DNA from 2 places in the Bacillus sp. JZ109 genome. Region 1 is predicted to be linked to the other one. Evidence: a T-box and tRNA genes for the amino acid it is inferred to sense, from the RefSeq annotation. Region 1 holds a T-box; the other holds one or more tRNA genes.
What was found. A T-box is a leader RNA that pairs with one kind of tRNA and senses whether it is charged. The one in region 1 lies ahead of glyQ (glycine--tRNA ligase subunit alpha), so its partner is inferred to be a tRNA-Gly.
Positions count from the first base shown of each region.

Region 2: it has a tRNA-Gly gene. The T-box ahead of glyQ (glycine--tRNA ligase subunit alpha) is inferred to sense a tRNA for this amino acid. The anticodon was not compared.

Region 1 covers NZ_CP096388.1:1,660,253-1,669,857, forward strand. Annotated here, with positions in the region: gene yqfD (sporulation protein YqfD) at 1-658, shown strand, start outside; gene M1D94_RS08690 (PhoH family protein) at 655-1,614, shown strand; gene pgpH (cyclic-di-AMP phosphodiesterase PgpH) at 1,693-3,828, shown strand; gene ybeY (rRNA maturation RNase YbeY) at 3,829-4,302, shown strand; gene M1D94_RS08705 (diacylglycerol kinase family protein) at 4,283-4,654, shown strand; gene M1D94_RS08710 (cytidine deaminase) at 4,773-5,183, shown strand; gene era (GTPase Era) at 5,164-6,069, shown strand; gene M1D94_RS08720 (YqzL family protein) at 6,217-6,360, shown strand; gene recO (DNA repair protein RecO) at 6,397-7,164, shown strand; T-box leader at 7,204-7,379, shown strand; gene glyQ (glycine--tRNA ligase subunit alpha) at 7,466-8,353, shown strand; gene glyS (glycine--tRNA ligase subunit beta) at 8,346-9,605, shown strand, end outside.
Region 2 covers NZ_CP096388.1:4,007,516-4,017,120, forward strand. Annotated here, with positions in the region: rRNA gene M1D94_RS21120 (16S ribosomal RNA) at 1-1,448, opposite strand, end outside; tRNA gene M1D94_RS21125 (tRNA-Ala) at 1,621-1,696, opposite strand; tRNA gene M1D94_RS21130 (tRNA-Pro) at 1,705-1,781, opposite strand; tRNA gene M1D94_RS21135 (tRNA-Arg) at 1,809-1,885, opposite strand; tRNA gene M1D94_RS21140 (tRNA-Leu) at 1,895-1,980, opposite strand; tRNA gene M1D94_RS21145 (tRNA-Gly) at 1,995-2,069, opposite strand; tRNA gene M1D94_RS21150 (tRNA-Leu) at 2,110-2,192, opposite strand; tRNA gene M1D94_RS21155 (tRNA-Lys) at 2,199-2,274, opposite strand; tRNA gene M1D94_RS21160 (tRNA-Thr) at 2,311-2,386, opposite strand; tRNA gene M1D94_RS21165 (tRNA-Val) at 2,391-2,466, opposite strand; rRNA gene rrf (5S ribosomal RNA) at 2,489-2,604, opposite strand; rRNA gene M1D94_RS21175 (23S ribosomal RNA) at 2,660-5,587, opposite strand; rRNA gene M1D94_RS21180 (16S ribosomal RNA) at 5,758-7,307, opposite strand; gene lysS (lysine--tRNA ligase) at 7,618-9,117, opposite strand; gene dusB (tRNA dihydrouridine synthase DusB) at 9,209-9,605, opposite strand, start outside.

The DNA of each region.
Region 1 (9,605 bases):
GCCCGAAAAAGAAAAGTATGTTAGCCCGCGCAATATTGTCGCCAAAAAGAAAGCAACCATTACGAGAATGTTTGTGCAAAAAGGACAGCCCATGGCCGCCATACACGATCATGTTGAAAAGGGGCAGCTGCTTGTTTCGGGACTGATCGGCAGCGAAGACCATCAGCAGGAAGTCGCCTCAAAAGCAGAAATTTACGGAGAAACCTGGTATAGATCAGAAGTGACAGTCCCGCTTGAAACATTATTTAACGTCTATACGGGCAAAGTAAGGACAAAGCACAAGCTTTCTTTTGGTTCTTTGGCAATCCCGATCTGGGGGATGACGTTTAAAAAAGAGGAATTGAAGCATCCAAAAACAGAACAAGAAAAGCATTCGCTTCATTTTCTCGGATTTAAGCTCCCTGTATCCTATGTCAAAGAGCAAACGAGAGAAAGTGAAGAGGCTTTGCGAAAATATACGAAAGAAGAAGCAGTTCAAGAAGGCATTAAATTGGGTAAACAGGATGTAGAGGATAAAATAGGCGAAAACGGCGAGGTGAAAAGTGAAAAAGTTTTGCACCAGACTGTTGAGAATGGTAAAGTAAAGTTGATTATTCTCTACCAAGTTATAGAAGATATCGTTCAAACCACACCTATTGTCAGGGAGACTGAAGAATGACAGAACATTTACTTGCGATGAATCAAAAACTGAAAAACCCGGACGAGGCGCTTTCACTCTTCGGGAACCAAGATTCTTTTTTGAAATTGATGGAGAAAGATCTGAATGTAAATATCATTACGCGCGGCGAGACGATTTATGTTTCAGGCGATGATGAATCGTTTCAGATTGCAGACAGGCTGCTGGGATCGCTCCTCGCTTTAATTCGCAAGGGGATAGAGATCTCTGAACGTGATGTGATTTACGCCATCAAAATGGCAAAGAAGAATGAACTTGAATACTTTGAAAGCATGTATGAAGAAGAAATTACAAAAAACGCAAAAGGCAAATCAATCCGTGTAAAAACAATGGGACAGCGGGAATACGTGGCCGCTATGAAGCGGAATGACCTTGTATTCGGCATTGGTCCGGCGGGAACCGGGAAAACGTACCTGGCTGTCGTAAAAGCAGTCCATGCTTTAAAAAACGGACATATCAAAAAAATCATTTTAACAAGACCTGCCGTGGAAGCCGGTGAAAGCCTCGGTTTTCTCCCAGGTGACCTAAAAGAAAAAGTAGATCCTTATTTGCGCCCGCTGTATGACGCTCTTCATGATGTGCTTGGGGCAGATCATACAGAACGTCTGATGGAAAGAGGCATCATTGAAATTGCTCCGCTCGCATATATGAGGGGACGGACGCTCGATGATGCTTATGTTATACTTGATGAAGCACAGAATACCACGCCTGCTCAAATGAAAATGTTTTTGACGAGACTGGGTTTTGGCTCTAAAATGATCATTACAGGTGACGTTAGCCAAATTGATCTGCCGAAAGGCGTCAAATCGGGACTTGCAGTAGCGAAGGAGATGCTAAAAGGAATAGACGGCATTTCTATGATTGAGCTGGACCAGACAGACGTGGTCAGACATCCGCTTGTTGCGAAAATTATTGAAGCATACGATAAGCAAAATTAATGCTGAATGACCCGATCGCGCGTTATCGGGTCATTTTTATGATTGCTTGTGGGCTTGATGTTTCAAGAGGAGGTTCTTGTGTTGAAAAAGAAGGCTAAGACCAAAAGCAGCTCAAAAAAATGGAGCAATTTTAAAAATGCCCGCTCCATGCATGTACTGCTGTATCTTCTGCTGGCTGCCATTATGTTTGCTTTGCTCTTTGTACATGTTAAGCCGGAAACACTTGATTTAGACCTGTTTTCAGTCAGCGACAAGACCATTTACGCTCCGGCAACCGTAGAAGATCAAAAAGCCACAGAGGAAAAAAAGCAAGCCGCTGAGGACGCGGTTGAAGATCAATATACATTAAAAAAAGAATATACAGACAATCGGATTGACCTTGTGTCATCAATATTCGACAGTATTAGTGAAGTGAAAAAATCATCGGAAGAAGGCAGTAAATCACCATCGGAAAAATCAATGGTCAAATCTGTAAAGGACAAATTGACATCAGATGTGAATGATTCTATATCGGAGGATTCCATCAAGACATTGCTGAAAGCAGACAGTGAAGACTTTTCTTTTGTCAGAGATACGGTCATTACCGCAGTAAATACGGTCATGAGCAGTGAAATCCCTTCGGATAAACTATCTGATGCAAAGGATAAGGTAGAAAAAGAGCTAAAGAGCAATTCTATTCCGTCTAAATACTTGGGAGCTGCGACAGAAATCGGGCGTTTTGCTATTATTCCGAATTACGTCTTCGATCCGAAAGCAACAGAGGCAAAACGGCAGGAAGCCTCAGATAATGTCCAGCAGGTTCAAATCAAACAGGGGCAAGTGCTCGTGGAAGAAAATGACCTCATTGATCGGGAAGTGTACAGGAAACTTGAGCTGACCGGGTTATTAAATAACTCAAATCTCTTTAAACCGATCAGCGGGCTATTGATTATGATCGGACTTTTCATTGCAACACTTGTATATTATTTTGAAAAACAGAAACAAAATCTGAAGTTTAAAAACCAATCCATTCTGTTATTCTCGATTATCACAACACTTTTGCTTGTGATCATGGAGGTTGTCAGTTTGTTTCAGAAGATGGAGTATAATAATATCGGCTATCTGGTCCCCATTGCGGCCGGCGCCATCTTAATCAAACTGCTGATGAATGAACGCATTGCCATTTTGGGAAGTATCATTCTTGCGATTTGTGGAAGTATGATGTTTAATCAGGGTGTGACAGGAACATTCAATTATGTCATAGGGATTTATTATTTGATCAGCGGCATTTCAGGTGTATTATTTTTAGGAAAGCACAATGCCAGATCAAAGATTTTGCAGACCGGGCTTTTCGTAGCGTTTATCAATATGGTTGTCGTTCTTTCTTTATTATTGATCCAAAACACTGCACTGTCGGGTCTTGAAATCGGAACATTAATGCTGATGGGGGTTGTGTCAGGATTTGCTTCGTCTGTACTGATCATCGGCTTGATGCCGTTTTTTGAGACGGGCTTTGGCATTTTATCCACCATGAGGCTGCTTGAGCTGTCTAATCCTAACCATCCGCTTTTGCGCAAAATACTGACAGAAACACCAGGTACATATCATCACAGTGTAATGGTTGCCAATTTATCAGAGGCAGCCTGTGAAGCGGTTGGGGCTAATGGTTTGCTTGCAAGAGTCGGCGCATATTATCACGATCTCGGAAAAACAAAGCGCCCGCAATATTTTATTGAAAACCAAATGAATATTGACAATCCGCATGACAAGCTGTCACCTCAGTTGAGTAAAAATATTATTATCTCGCATACGACAGACGGTGCGAATATGCTGAGAAGCTATAAATTTCCGAAAGAGCTTGTCGATATTGCTGAGCAGCATCATGGAACCTCGCTTTTAAAGTTTTTTTACTATAAAGCGAAGGAAAAAGGCGACCAGATTACAGAGGAAGAGTTCCGTTATCCGGGGCCGAAGCCGCAGTCAAAGGAAGCCGCAATTATATCAGTGGCCGACAGTGTTGAAGCGGCCGTCAGATCCATGCACAATCCAAATCCTGAACGAATTGAAAAGCTTGTCCGGGGTATTATATCCGATAAGCTTCAGGACGGACAGTTCAGTGAATGCGATTTGACATTTAAAGAGCTGGATACAATCGCAAAAACGCTCTGTGCAACATTAAAAGGAATTTTCCACTCCCGGATTGAATATCCGGAGGCTACTAAGAAGGTGAAATAGATGAGTTTACTGATTGATATCGTTGATGAAACAGGAAGCGTCTCAGAAGAGATGCTCAAAGAAGTAGAAAATCTGCTTCAATTTGCTGCTGAGCGTGAAGGCGTTCAAGACCAGGCTGAAGTTTCTGTCACGATTGTTTCCAATGACGACATACATCAGATTAACAAAGAATACCGGGGAAAGGATGCTCCGACAGATGTCATCTCATTTGCTCTTGAAGAAGAGGGAGAAGGCGAGATCGAAATCGTGGGCGCCGAAATGCCTCCGGTTTTAGGTGATATTATCATCAGTGCCGATCGCACAAGAGAGCAGGCAGAGGAGTATAATCATTCTTTTAAAAGAGAGCTCGGATTTCTAGCTGTACACGGATTTCTGCACCTTTTAGGATATGACCATATGACGAAAGAGGAAGAAGAGGAGATGTTTACTAAGCAAAAGGAATTGCTGGACGCTTATGGACTCAAAAGATCATAGAAATGAGCTGAAGCGATTCTTCAAAAGCTTCGTGCATGCAGGCCGGGGCATATGGGAAACAGCGCGGACGGAGCGGAATTTCCAGTTTCATGCCGCAGCCGCCTGCGCTGTTCTCATTTGCGGCTTCCTTGTAGAGCTCAGCATGATTGAGTGGATGATTATATTCCTTTTGATTGGCGGTATGTTTTCGCTTGAGCTTTTAAATACAGCCATTGAACATACGGTTGATTTAATAACTGACAAACATCACCCTCTTGCTAAAGCGGCTAAGGACGCTGCCGCCGGGGCTGTTTGCGTTTTTGCCGTGATTTCGTGTATCATTGGTTTACTTATTTTTTTGCCAAAGCTGTAATGGCTGAAAATTCTTACATTTATTTTACATTTTTAGAAATGGGCGTGAAAAAAAGCGCGCGATTATGTAAAATATAAAGTGATAGCGGTACCATTATAGGTAAGAGAGGAATGTACACATGAACAGACAAGAATTAATAACAGAAGCTTTAAAAGCGCGTGATATGGCATATGCGCCGTATTCCAAATTCCAAGTAGGAGCCGCTCTTCTTACCAAGGATGGAAAAGTGTACAGAGGCTGCAATATTGAGAACGCGGCATACAGCATGTGCAATTGCGCCGAGCGTACCGCTTTATTTAAAGCTGTTTCTGAAGGGGATACAGAGTTTCAGATGCTGGCCGTTGCGGCTGACACCCCTGGACCAGTATCTCCGTGCGGAGCCTGCCGCCAGGTGATTTCTGAGCTGTGCACAAAAGACGTTATTGTCGTACTGACTAATTTACAAGGACAAATAAAAGAAATGACTGTGGAAGAATTATTGCCAGGCGCATTTTCATCGGAGGATTTACATGACGAACGAAAGCTTTAAATCAGGATTTGTATCCATTATTGGAAGACCAAACGTAGGAAAATCTACATTTTTGAACAGAGTCATTGGACAAAAAATCGCGATCATGAGCGATAAGCCCCAAACGACGAGAAACAAGGTGCAAGGAGTACTGACGACAGGCACATCACAAACCATTTTTATTGACACACCAGGGATTCATAAACCTAAGCATAAGCTTGGGGACTTTATGATGAAAGTGGCGCAAAATACATTAAAAGAAGTCGATTTGATCTTGTTTATGATCAATGCTGAGGAAGGCTACGGGAAGGGCGACGAATTCATCATTGAGAAATTGCAGACGATGTCTACGCCTGTATTCTTAATCGTAAACAAAATCGATAAAATTCATCCCGACCAATTGCTTCTGCTAATTGACGAATACCGCAAACGTTATCCTTTTAAGGAAATTGTTCCGATTTCTGCTTTAGAAGGAAATAACATCGAAACCTTGCTCGCTCAGATTGAAGCGTATTTGCCGGAAGGGCCGCAATTCTATCCGAGTGACCAGGTAACTGACCACCCTGAGCGATTTATCATTTCTGAATTAATCAGGGAAAAGGTGCTGCATTTGACGAGAGAAGAAATCCCGCACAGCATTGCGGTGGCCATCGAATCCATCAAAGGGCAGGACAACGGTTCTGTGCACGTAGCGGCAACGATTGTGGTCGAGCGGGATTCTCAGAAAGGCATCGTGATCGGTAAAAAAGGAAGCCTTCTAAAAGAGGTTGGAAAAAGAGCGAGAGCGGATATTGAAGCACTATTGGGCTCCCGTGTCTACCTTGAATTGTGGGTGAAAGTGCAGAAGGACTGGCGTAATAAAATGTCCCAGCTTCGCGATTTTGGCTTTAAAGAGGACGAATATTAATCTCTTCCCGTGTGTGTCATTATCTCACAGGAACAGGGATACATTAGCAAATTTTGTTTAACATGAAATGGAGGACATCTGGTCAAGATAAAGGTAAGAATTTGGAGTTTAGGTAAGCTAGTTTAACTACAGAAAGGTGGGTTTCTTGTGTTGAATTTTACCTGGAACGTATTTTCTCAAACAGGAAATGTTGATACGTATCTTCTTTTTAAAGAACTGGAAAAAGAGAACATGGAAAGACCCGAAGAACTAGAAGATGAGCTAGCCCGATTTGATTATCCAATTTTATAAACCTCTTGGCCGCTCCTGCTTGAGGAAGGTGCGGAAATGCTGACAAAATGTGAAGGAATCGTTCTTCGCACAAATGATTACGGAGAGACGAATAAAATCGTAACATTACTGACAAGAGAACACGGAAAAATAGGTGTTATGGCACGAGGCGCCAAAAAACCGAACAGCCGTTTATCAGCAGTCAGCCAGCCCTTTTTGTATGGTGCTTTCTTAGTGCAAAAAACATCGGGCCTCGGAACGCTTCAGCAGGGGGAAATGATCCTCAGCATGAGAGGCATCAGGGAAGATTTGTTTTTAACAGCATATGCTGCCTATATTGCTGAGTTAGTCGACAGAGGCACAGAAGAAAAAAAGCCAAACCCTTATTTATTTGAATTCATATTAGAATCATTAAAACAGCTGAATGAAGGAACAGATCCGGATGTTATCACCTTCATTGTTCAAATGAAGATGCTCGGTGTCATGGGCCTGTATCCTGAGCTAAATCATTGTGTACATTGTAAAAGCCAAGACGGAACCTTTCATTTCTCTGTTCGTGATAATGGTTTTATATGCCACCGCTGTTTTGAAAAAGATCCTTACAGGATACCGATTAAACCGCAAACGGCAAGGCTGTTAAGACTCTTTTACTATTTTGATCTGTCGAGGCTCGGCAATGTGTCCTTAAAAGAGGAAACAAAAGCTGAATTAAAGCAAGTGATTGATTTATATTACGAAGAATATTCGGGATTGTATTTAAAATCAAAGCGCTTTTTAGATCAAATGGAAAGCATGAAACATCTTATGGGTGAAAACAAAAGTTGACTTTTGGTCCATCTTTTTATATGATCATTTATTATAAAATATGTTGCAGTGAGAGAAAGAAGTACTTGCGTTTACCTCATGAAAGCGACCTTAGGGCGGTGTAAGCTAAGGATGAGCACGCAACGAAAGGCATTCTTGAGCAATTTTAAAAAAAGAGGCTGGGATTTTGTTCTCAGCAACTAGGGTGGAACCGCGGGAGAACTCTCGTCCCTATGTTTGCGGCTGGCAAGCATAGAGACGGGAGTTTTTTGGTTGCTGCCGCAGTCAACCAACTTATGAAAGAAAAGTGGAGGTGCTTGAAATGAATATTCAAGACATGATTCTAACCTTGCAAAAGCATTGGTCCAGTCAGGGCTGTGTGCTTATGCAGGCTTACGATGTAGAAAAAGGAGCCGGCACGATGAGCCCGTATACATTTTTGCGCAGTATCGGTCCTGAGCCGTGGAAAGTGGCTTATGTAGAGCCTTCCAGACGTCCGGCAGACGGCCGCTACGGGGAGAACCCGAACAGACTGTATCAGCATCATCAGTTCCAGGTCATTATTAAACCGTCACCTGATAACATTCAAGAGCTGTATTTGGATTCCTTGCGTGCTCTTGGAATTGATCCGCTTGAGCACGATATTCGCTTTGTTGAAGACAACTGGGAGAATCCGTCTTTAGGCTGTGCGGGTCTAGGCTGGGAAGTTTGGCTTGACGGAATGGAAATCACACAATTTACGTATTTCCAGCAGGTCGGGGGATTAGAGTGTAAACCCGTTTCTGTAGAGATTACGTATGGAATTGAGCGTCTCGCGTCTTATATCCAGGATAAAGAAAACGTGTTTGACTTGGAATGGACCTCAGGGTTTACAGTAAAAGATTTATTCATGATGGCTGAATATGAGCATTCTGTTTATACGTTTGAAACATCAGACGTCGATATGCTGTTCCAATTGTTCAGCACATATGAAAAAGAAGCGATCAAGCAAATGGACAACGGACTTGTTCATCCAGCATATGACTATGTGCTGAAATGCTCGCACACTTTCAACCTGCTTGATGCCAAAGGTGCGATCTCTGTTACCGAGCGGACGGGCTATATCGCAAGAGTGCGGAATTTAGCTAGAAAAGTAGCAAAAACCTACTATGAGGAACGAGAAAAACTAGGGTTCCCAATGCTTAAAGGGGAGGGTTCTTCTCATGAGTAAACAGGATTTACTTTTAGAGATCGGATTAGAGGAAATGCCGGCGCGCTTTTTGAATGAAAGCATGGTTCAGCTTGGCGACAAGCTGACAGGCTGGCTTAAAGAAAAAAATATTACTCACGGTGAAGTGAAACTCTTCAATACACCGAGACGTCTTGCTGTGTTCGTTAAGGATGTCGCAGAAAAGCAGGATGATATAAAAGAAGAAGCAAAAGGGCCTGCGAAAAAAATTGCCCTTGATGCGGACGGGAACTGGACAAAAGCGGCAATCGGCTTTTCAAAAGGCCAAGGCGCGAATGTGGAAGACCTGTACATCAAAGAAGTAAAAGGCATAGAGTATGTATTCGTGCAAAAATTCCAAGCCGGCCAAGAAACGAAGTCGCTTCTGCCGGAACTGAGCGGTTTAATTACAAGCTTGCATTTCCCGAAAAACATGCGCTGGGGAAATGAAGATTTGCGTTATATCCGACCGATCAAATGGATTGTCGCATTATTTGGACAGGATGTCATTCCATTTTCGATCACAAACGTTGAGTCTGGACGGACAACACAGGGACATCGTTTCCTCGGACATGAAGTGTCAATTGAATCACCTTCAGCTTATGAAGAGCAGCTCAAAGGACAGCATGTTATTGCTGATCCTAGCGTCCGAAAGCAAATGATTCAATCTCAGCTGGAAGCAATGGCTGCTGAAAACAATTGGAGCATTCCAGTTGACGAAGACCTTCTTGATGAAGTGAATCATTTGGTAGAATACCCGACAGCTCTTTACGGTTCATTTGAATCCGAGTTTCTGTCAATTCCTGAAGAAGTGCTTGTCACGACAATGAAAGAGCATCAGCGCTACTTCCCTGTCAAAGACAAAAATGGTGACCTGCTGCCTCACTTTATCACAGTCCGAAACGGCAACAGCCACGCGATTGAAAATGTGGCCCGAGGCAATGAAAAAGTGCTGCGCGCACGTTTATCTGATGCTTCATTCTTCTACAAAGAAGATCAGAAACTAAACATTGATGCAAATGTGAAGAAGCTTGAAAATATCGTTTTCCATGAAGAGCTTGGTTCTCTTGCTGATAAGGTTAGAAGAGTCACATCAATCGCAGAGAAACTTGCCGTTCGTCTTCAGGCTGATGAAGATACATTAAAACATGTGAAGCGGGCTGCTGAAATTTCTAAATTCGACCTTGTGACGCATATGATATATGAATTCCCTGAACTTCAAGGAATTATGGGCGAAAAGTATGCGAGAATGCTT
Region 2 (9,605 bases), 1.8 Mb from region 1:
CACCGACTTCGGGTGTTACAAACTCTCGTGGTGTGACGGGCGGTGTGTACAAGGCCCGGGAACGTATTCACCGCGGCATGCTGATCCGCGATTACTAGCGATTCCAGCTTCACGCAGTCGAGTTGCAGACTGCGATCCGAACTGAGAACAGATTTGTGGGATTGGCTTAACCTCGCGGTTTCGCTGCCCTTTGTTCTGTCCATTGTAGCACGTGTGTAGCCCAGGTCATAAGGGGCATGATGATTTGACGTCATCCCCACCTTCCTCCGGTTTGTCACCGGCAGTCACCTTAGAGTGCCCAACTGAATGCTGGCAACTAAGATCAAGGGTTGCGCTCGTTGCGGGACTTAACCCAACATCTCACGACACGAGCTGACGACAACCATGCACCACCTGTCACTCTGCCCCCGAAGGGGACGTCCTATCTCTAGGATTGTCAGAGGATGTCAAGACCTGGTAAGGTTCTTCGCGTTGCTTCGAATTAAACCACATGCTCCACCGCTTGTGCGGGCCCCCGTCAATTCCTTTGAGTTTCAGTCTTGCGACCGTACTCCCCAGGCGGAGTGCTTAATGCGTTAGCTGCAGCACTAAGGGGCGGAAACCCCCTAACACTTAGCACTCATCGTTTACGGCGTGGACTACCAGGGTATCTAATCCTGTTCGCTCCCCACGCTTTCGCTCCTCAGCGTCAGTTACAGACCAGAGAGTCGCCTTCGCCACTGGTGTTCCTCCACATCTCTACGCATTTCACCGCTACACGTGGAATTCCACTCTCCTCTTCTGCACTCAAGTTCCCCAGTTTCCAATGACCCTCCCCGGTTGAGCCGGGGGCTTTCACATCAGACTTAAGAAACCGCCTGCGAGCCCTTTACGCCCAATAATTCCGGACAACGCTTGCCACCTACGTATTACCGCGGCTGCTGGCACGTAGTTAGCCGTGGCTTTCTGGTTAGGTACCGTCAAGGTACCGCCCTATTCGAACGGTACTTGTTCTTCCCTAACAACAGAGCTTTACGATCCGAAAACCTTCATCACTCACGCGGCGTTGCTCCGTCAGACTTTCGTCCATTGCGGAAGATTCCCTACTGCTGCCTCCCGTAGGAGTCTGGGCCGTGTCTCAGTCCCAGTGTGGCCGATCACCCTCTCAGGTCGGCTACGCATCGTTGCCTTGGTGAGCCATTACCTCACCAACTAGCTAATGCGCCGCGGGTCCATCTGTAAGTGGTAGCCGAAGCCACCTTTTATGTTTGAACCATGCGGTTCAAACAACCATCCGGTATTAGCCCCGGTTTCCCGGAGTTATCCCAGTCTTACAGGCAGGTTACCCACGTGTTACTCACCCGTCCGCCGCTAACATCAGGGAGCAAGCTCCCATCTGTCCGCTCGACTTGCATGTATTAGGCACGCCGCCAGCGTTCGTCCTGAGCCAGGATCAAACTCTCCGATAAAGTAGTTTGACTGACTACGCACATCGCTGTGCGATTTTTAAAAACTGAATTAACAGGTACGTTTTGTCTTGTTTAGTTTTCAAAGATCATTTTGTTTGTCCGCTTTGTTAAAGCAACTTTATTAGTATACAATGTCACTTCTTCAAAGTCAACAACTTTTTTTAAAAACTTTTGGTGGAGCCTAGCGGGATCGAACCGCTGACCTCCTGCGTGCAAAGCAGGCGCTCTCCCAGCTGAGCTAAGGCCCCATAAAAAATGGTCGGGAAGACAGGATTCGAACCTGCGACCCCATGGTCCCAAACCATGTGCTCTACCAAGCTGAGCTACTTCCCGATTTCCCATCTATTCTATTAAAAGATATGGCGCGCCCGAGAGGAGTCGAACCCCTAACCTTTTGATCCGTAGTCAAACGCTCTATCCAATTGAGCTACGGGCGCAAAACATAATGCCGAGGGCCGGACTTGAACCGGCACGGTAGTCACCTACCGCAGGATTTTAAGTCCTGTGTGTCTGCCAATTCCACCACCCCGGCGTGGATGGTATAGTTGGAGCGGAAGACGGGATTCGAACCCGCGACCCCCACCTTGGCAAGGTGGTGTTCTACCACTGAACTACTTCCGCAGACAGGATGTCCAGTTTTTCTAACTGTTATCCTATATAATGCGGGTGAAGGGACTTGAACCCCCACGTCATAAAGACACTAGATCCTAAGTCTAGCGCGTCTGCCAATTCCGCCACACCCGCGCAAAATGGTGAGCCATGAAGGACTCGAACCTTCGACCCTCTGATTAAAAGTCAGATGCTCTACCAACTGAGCTAATGGCTCTTCTACAAGAGACTTGAGTATTATATCATATAAAAGTGGTGCCGGCAAGAGGACTTGAACCCCCAACCTACTGATTACAAGTCAGTTGCTCTACCAATTGAGCTACACCGGCATAATGGTGGAGGATGACGGGCTCGAACCGCCGACCCTCTGCTTGTAAGGCAGATGCTCTCCCAGCTGAGCTAATCCTCCATAATTGCACTAACGTGCAATTGCTTGGCGGCGTCCTACTCTCACAGGGGGAAACCCCCGACTACCATCGGCGCTGAAGAGCTTAACTTCCGTGTTCGGTATGGGAACGGGTGTGACCTCTTCGCTATCGCCACCAAACAAATTGAGAGTGTTCTCTCAAAACTAGATAACAGGTGTGACATCATTCAAAAATATGGTTAAGTCCTCGATCGATTAGTATCTGTCAGCTCCATGTGTCGCCACACTTCCACCTCAGACCTATCAACCTGATCATCTTTCAGGGATCTTACTTCCTTGCGGAATGGGAAATCTCATCTTGAGGGGGGCTTCATGCTTAGATGCTTTCAGCACTTATCCCGTCCGCACATAGCTACCCAGCGATGCCCTTGGCAGAACAACTGGTACACCAGCGGTGCGTCCATCCCGGTCCTCTCGTACTAAGGACAGCTCCTCTCAAATTTCCTGCGCCCGCGACGGATAGGGACCGAACTGTCTCACGACGTTCTGAACCCAGCTCGCGTACCGCTTTAATGGGCGAACAGCCCAACCCTTGGGACCGACTACAGCCCCAGGATGCGATGAGCCGACATCGAGGTGCCAAACCTCCCCGTCGATGTGGACTCTTGGGGGAGATAAGCCTGTTATCCCCGGGGTAGCTTTTATCCGTTGAGCGATGGCCCTTCCATGCGGAACCACCGGATCACTAAGCCCGACTTTCGTCCCTGCTCGACTTGTAGGTCTCGCAGTCAAGCTCCCTTGTGCCTTTACACTCTGCGAATGATTTCCAACCATTCTGAGGGAACCTTTGGGCGCCTCCGTTACCTTTTAGGAGGCGACCGCCCCAGTCAAACTGCCCACCTGACACTGTCTCCCCGCCCGATAAGGGCGGCGGGTTAGAAGGTCAATACAGCCAGGGTAGTATCCCACCGATGCCTCCACCGAAGCTGGCGCTCCGGTTTCCAAGGCTCCTACCTATCCTGTACAAGCTGTACCAACATTCAATATCAGGCTGCAGTAAAGCTCCACGGGGTCTTTCCGTCCTGTCGCGGGTAACCTGCATCTTCACAGGTACTATAATTTCACCGAGTCTCTCGTTGAGACAGTGCCCAGATCGTTGCGCCTTTCGTGCGGGTCGGAACTTACCCGACAAGGAATTTCGCTACCTTAGGACCGTTATAGTTACGGCCGCCGTTTACTGGGGCTTCAATTCGCACCTTCGCTTACGCTAAGCGCTCCTCTTAACCTTCCAGCACCGGGCAGGCGTCAGCCCCTATACTTCGCCTTACGGCTTCGCAGAGACCTGTGTTTTTGCTAAACAGTCGCCTGGGCCTATTCACTGCGGCTCTCTCGGGCTTGCACCCTAACAGAGCACCCCTTCTCCCGAAGTTACGGGGTCATTTTGCCGAGTTCCTTAACGAGAGTTCTCTCGATCACCTTAGGATTCTCTCCTCGCCTACCTGTGTCGGTTTGCGGTACGGGCACCTCTCACCTCGCTAGAGGCTTTTCTTGGCAGTGTGGAATCAGGAACTTCGCTACTATATTTCGCTCGCCATCACAGCTCAGCCTTATGGGAAACGGATTTGCCTATTTCCCAGCCTAACTGCTTGGACGCGGATATCCAATACCGCGCTTACCCTATCCTCCTGCGTCCCCCCATTGCTCAAATGGTGAGGAGGTGGTACAGGAATATCAACCTGTTGTCCATCGCCTACGCCTTTCGGCCTCGGCTTAGGTCCCGACTAACCCTGAGCGGACGAGCCTTCCTCAGGAAACCTTAGGCATTCGGTGGAGGGGATTCTCACCCCTCTTTCGCTACTCATACCGGCATTCTCACTTCTAAGCGCTCCACCAGTCCTTCCGGTCTGGCTTCACAGCCCTTAGAACGCTCTCCTACCACTGTTCGAAGAACAGTCCGCAGCTTCGGTGATACGTTTAGCCCCGGTACATTTTCGGCGCAGAGTCACTCGACCAGTGAGCTATTACGCACTCTTTAAATGGTGGCTGCTTCTAAGCCAACATCCTGGTTGTCTAAGCAACTCCACATCCTTTTCCACTTAACGTATACTTTGGGACCTTAGCTGGCGGTCTGGGCTGTTTCCCTTTCGACTACGGATCTTATCACTCGCAGTCTGACTCCCAAGGATAAGTCATTGGCATTCGGAGTTTGACTGAATTCGGTAACCCGGTAGGGGCCCCTAGTCCAATCAGTGCTCTACCTCCAAGACTCTTACCTTGAGGCTAGCCCTAAAGCTATTTCGGAGAGAACCAGCTATCTCCAGGTTCGATTGGCATTTCACCCCTACCCACACCTCATCCCCGCACTTTTCAACGTGCGTGGGTTCGGGCCTCCATTCAGTGTTACCTGAACTTCACCCTGGACATGGGTAGATCACCTGGTTTCGGGTCTACGACCACGTACTCATGCGCCCTATTCAGACTCGCTTTCGCTGCGGCTCCGCATCTTCTGCTTAACCTTGCACGGGATCGTAACTCGCCGGTTCATTCTACAAAAGGCACGCCATCACCCGTTAACGGGCTCTGACTACTTGTAGGCACACGGTTTCAGGATCTCTTTCACTCCCCTTCCGGGGTGCTTTTCACCTTTCCCTCACGGTACTGGTTCACTATCGGTCACTAGGGAGTATTTAGCCTTGGGAGATGGTCCTCCCGGATTCCGACGGAATTTCACGTGTTCCGCCGTACTCAGGATCCACTCAGGAGAGAACGAAGTTTTGACTACAGGGCTGTTACCTCCTATGGCGGGCCTTTCCAGACCTCTTCATCTACCTCGTTCTTTTGTAACTCCGTATAGAGTGTCCTACAACCCCAAGAGGCAAGCCTCTTGGTTTGGGCTGATCCCGTTTCGCTCGCCGCTACTCAGGGAATCGCATTTGCTTTCTCTTCCTCCGGGTACTTAGATGTTTCAGTTCCCCGGGTCTGCCTTCTCATATCCTATGAATTCAGATATGGATACCACTCCATTACGAGTGGTGGGTTTCCCCATTCGGAAATCTCCGGATCAAAGCTTGCTTACAGCTCCCCGAAGCATATCGGTGTTCGTCCCGTCCTTCATCGGCTCCTAGTGCCAAGGCATCCACCGTGCGCCCTTTCTAACTTAACCGTTAAAAAGAATCACTATGTGATATCTTGTATTACTAATTGAATGTGATGTCTACTGTTATCTAGTTTTCAAAGAACACGTTTCGAAGGAATGATCCTTCAAAACTAAACAAGACAGGGAACGTTCTGTTTATAAGACCCAAGGTCTTATATTCCGTATAATATCCTTAGAAAGGAGGTGATCCAGCCGCACCTTCCGATACGGCTACCTTGTTACGACTTCACCCCAATCATCTGTCCCACCTTCGGCGGCTGGCTCCTAAAAGGTTACCTCACCGACTTCGGGTGTTACAAACTCTCGTGGTGTGACGGGCGGTGTGTACAAGGCCCGGGAACGTATTCACCGCGGCATGCTGATCCGCGATTACTAGCGATTCCAGCTTCACGCAGTCGAGTTGCAGACTGCGATCCGAACTGAGAACAGATTTGTGGGATTGGCTTAACCTCGCGGTTTCGCTGCCCTTTGTTCTGTCCATTGTAGCACGTGTGTAGCCCAGGTCATAAGGGGCATGATGATTTGACGTCATCCCCACCTTCCTCCGGTTTGTCACCGGCAGTCACCTTAGAGTGCCCAACTGAATGCTGGCAACTAAGATCAAGGGTTGCGCTCGTTGCGGGACTTAACCCAACATCTCACGACACGAGCTGACGACAACCATGCACCACCTGTCACTCTGCCCCCGAAGGGGACGTCCTATCTCTAGGATTGTCAGAGGATGTCAAGACCTGGTAAGGTTCTTCGCGTTGCTTCGAATTAAACCACATGCTCCACCGCTTGTGCGGGCCCCCGTCAATTCCTTTGAGTTTCAGTCTTGCGACCGTACTCCCCAGGCGGAGTGCTTAATGCGTTAGCTGCAGCACTAAGGGGCGGAAACCCCCTAACACTTAGCACTCATCGTTTACGGCGTGGACTACCAGGGTATCTAATCCTGTTCGCTCCCCACGCTTTCGCTCCTCAGCGTCAGTTACAGACCAGAGAGTCGCCTTCGCCACTGGTGTTCCTCCACATCTCTACGCATTTCACCGCTACACGTGGAATTCCACTCTCCTCTTCTGCACTCAAGTTCCCCAGTTTCCAATGACCCTCCCCGGTTGAGCCGGGGGCTTTCACATCAGACTTAAGAAACCGCCTGCGAGCCCTTTACGCCCAATAATTCCGGACAACGCTTGCCACCTACGTATTACCGCGGCTGCTGGCACGTAGTTAGCCGTGGCTTTCTGGTTAGGTACCGTCAAGGTACCGCCCTATTCGAACGGTACTTGTTCTTCCCTAACAACAGAGCTTTACGATCCGAAAACCTTCATCACTCACGCGGCGTTGCTCCGTCAGACTTTCGTCCATTGCGGAAGATTCCCTACTGCTGCCTCCCGTAGGAGTCTGGGCCGTGTCTCAGTCCCAGTGTGGCCGATCACCCTCTCAGGTCGGCTACGCATCGTTGCCTTGGTGAGCCATTACCTCACCAACTAGCTAATGCGCCGCGGGTCCATCTGTAAGTGGTAGCCGAAGCCACCTTTTATGTTTGAACCATGCGGTTCAAACAACCATCCGGTATTAGCCCCGGTTTCCCGGAGTTATCCCAGTCTTACAGGCAGGTTACCCACGTGTTACTCACCCGTCCGCCGCTAACATCAGGGAGCAAGCTCCCATCTGTCCGCTCGACTTGCATGTATTAGGCACGCCGCCAGCGTTCGTCCTGAGCCAGGATCAAACTCTCCGATAAAGTAGTTTGACTGACTACGCACATCGCTGTGCGATTTTTAAAAACTGAATTAACAGGTACGTTTTGTCTTGTTTAGTTTTCAAAGATCATTTTGTTCACTTCGTTCAAGCGACTTTATTATTATAACTCGTTGACTCAGTGAAGTCAATAACTTTTTTTGAATTTCTTTTTTTCGTTATCGCCTTGTTTAGCGGCAACGAATAATAATATACCACCTAGTAAATAATAGTGCAATAGTTTTTTTGAAGAAATACTAAGGAATTTAAAAAGAGCGGCATCCTTTCCCTATGGAGGATACCGCTCTTCTTTATTAGCGTTGTCTCATTTGCGGGAATAACAGCACATCGCGAATAGAAGGGGCATTCGTCAGCAACATAACCAGACGGTCGATACCGATGCCTAAACCTCCTGTTGGCGGCATACCGTATTCCAGAGCTTCAACAAAGTCTTCATCCATTAAATGAGCTTCATCATTACCGGCTTCACGCTCTTTTAATTGCGCTTCAAAGCGTTCTCTTTGATCAATAGGATCATTCAGCTCTGTAAACGCGTTGGCATGTTCACGGCCAACGATAAACAGCTCAAAACGGTCTGTAAAACGCGGGTCCTCAGGGTTTTTCTTAGCAAGAGGAGAAATTTCTACAGGATGCCCGTAAATAAACGTTGGCTGAATAAGCGTTTCTTCAATTTTTTGCTCGAAGAATTCGTTGATGATATGGCCTACTGTCATAGAATCTTTAATTTCTACACCATGTTCTTTTGCATATTCACGCGCCTGTTCAACAGTAACCTCTTCCCAGAAATCAACGCCGGTCGCTTCTTTGACTGCGTCAACCATATGGATTCTTTTCCACTCCGGTTTAAGGTCGATTTGCTCTTCCCCGTATTGAATCGTAGTTGTGCCAAGCACTTCTTGGGCGATATGAGCGACAAGGTTTTCAGTTAAGCTCATGATATCTTTATAGTCCGCATATGCTTCATATAACTCAATCATTGTAAATTCAGGGTTATGGCGTGTAGAGACACCTTCGTTACGGAAAACACGGCCGATTTCATATACTTTTTCTAAACCGCCGACAATTAGACGTTTTAGGTGCAGTTCGATAGCAATACGCATATAGAGTGGAATGTCTAACGCGTTGTGGTGAGTGATAAACGGACGCGCAGAAGCTCCCCCAGGAATGCTGTGCATTGTAGGTGTTTCTACTTCTAAGTATCCATGATCATCAAGGTATCTTCTCATAGCTTGAATGATCTTGCTTCGTGTAATGAACGTATGTTTGCTGTCTGGGTTTACGATAAGATCCAGGTAGCGCTGACGGTAGCGCTGCTCAACGTCTTTTAAACCATGGTATTTGTCAGGAAGCGGGCGAAGCGCTTTTGTCAGCAATTCAAAGGAAGTTGCTTTAACAGACAATTCGCCTACATTTGTTTTGAAGACTTTTCCGGTTACACCGATAAGATCACCAAGGTCAGAAGACTTGAAGATTTCATATTGGTCGTCACCGACACTGTCTTTTCTTACGTAAATTTGGATTTGACCTTCTAAATCCTGAAGATGGGCAAAGCCAGCTTTTCCTTTGCCGCGTTTTGTCATCATGCGGCCTGCGATTGTAACTTCAATCGCTTTTTCTTCTAACTCTTCTTTGGTTAGATCTTGATATGCCGAAATAACTTCTTGAGACTGATGAGTTCTTTCAAAACGTGCGCCGAATGGATCGATGCCGTTATCTCTCAGCTGATTCATTTTATCGCGTCTGACTTGCAGCTGATCATTCAATTCTTCATGGTTATGCTCTTCTTGACTCATTGTTATCACTCCATTACAGATATTGTTTCATGAAAAAAGCAGAAAAACTGCCAGCGTAAAACTAGCAGTGAGCAGCAAATAGAGGTGAGTATTATCCTACTTTTGCATTTTGAAGCTCTTTTGCCTCAACTTCAACCGTAAATGCATCTAAAAGCTGTACAAACTCTTCTCTCGTCTCGCAATGATTGATTTCATTACGAACGTTCGCATTGCCTTTCACGCCTTTCAGATACCATGCAGCGTGCTTTCTCATTTCTCTTACCGCTACGTTTTCACCTTTTAAGTCAATCAGGCGGTCAAGATGCAGTTTGCATACGGCCATTTTTTCGCGTACTTGCGGCTCTTCTTTTAATTCACCTGTTTCAAGATACTGAACCGTACGGTAAATCATCCACGGGTTGCCCAATGCAGCGCGTCCGATCATGACCCCGTCTACTCCTGTCTCATCGAGCATACGCTTAGCATCCTGCGGTGTCTTAACATCGCCG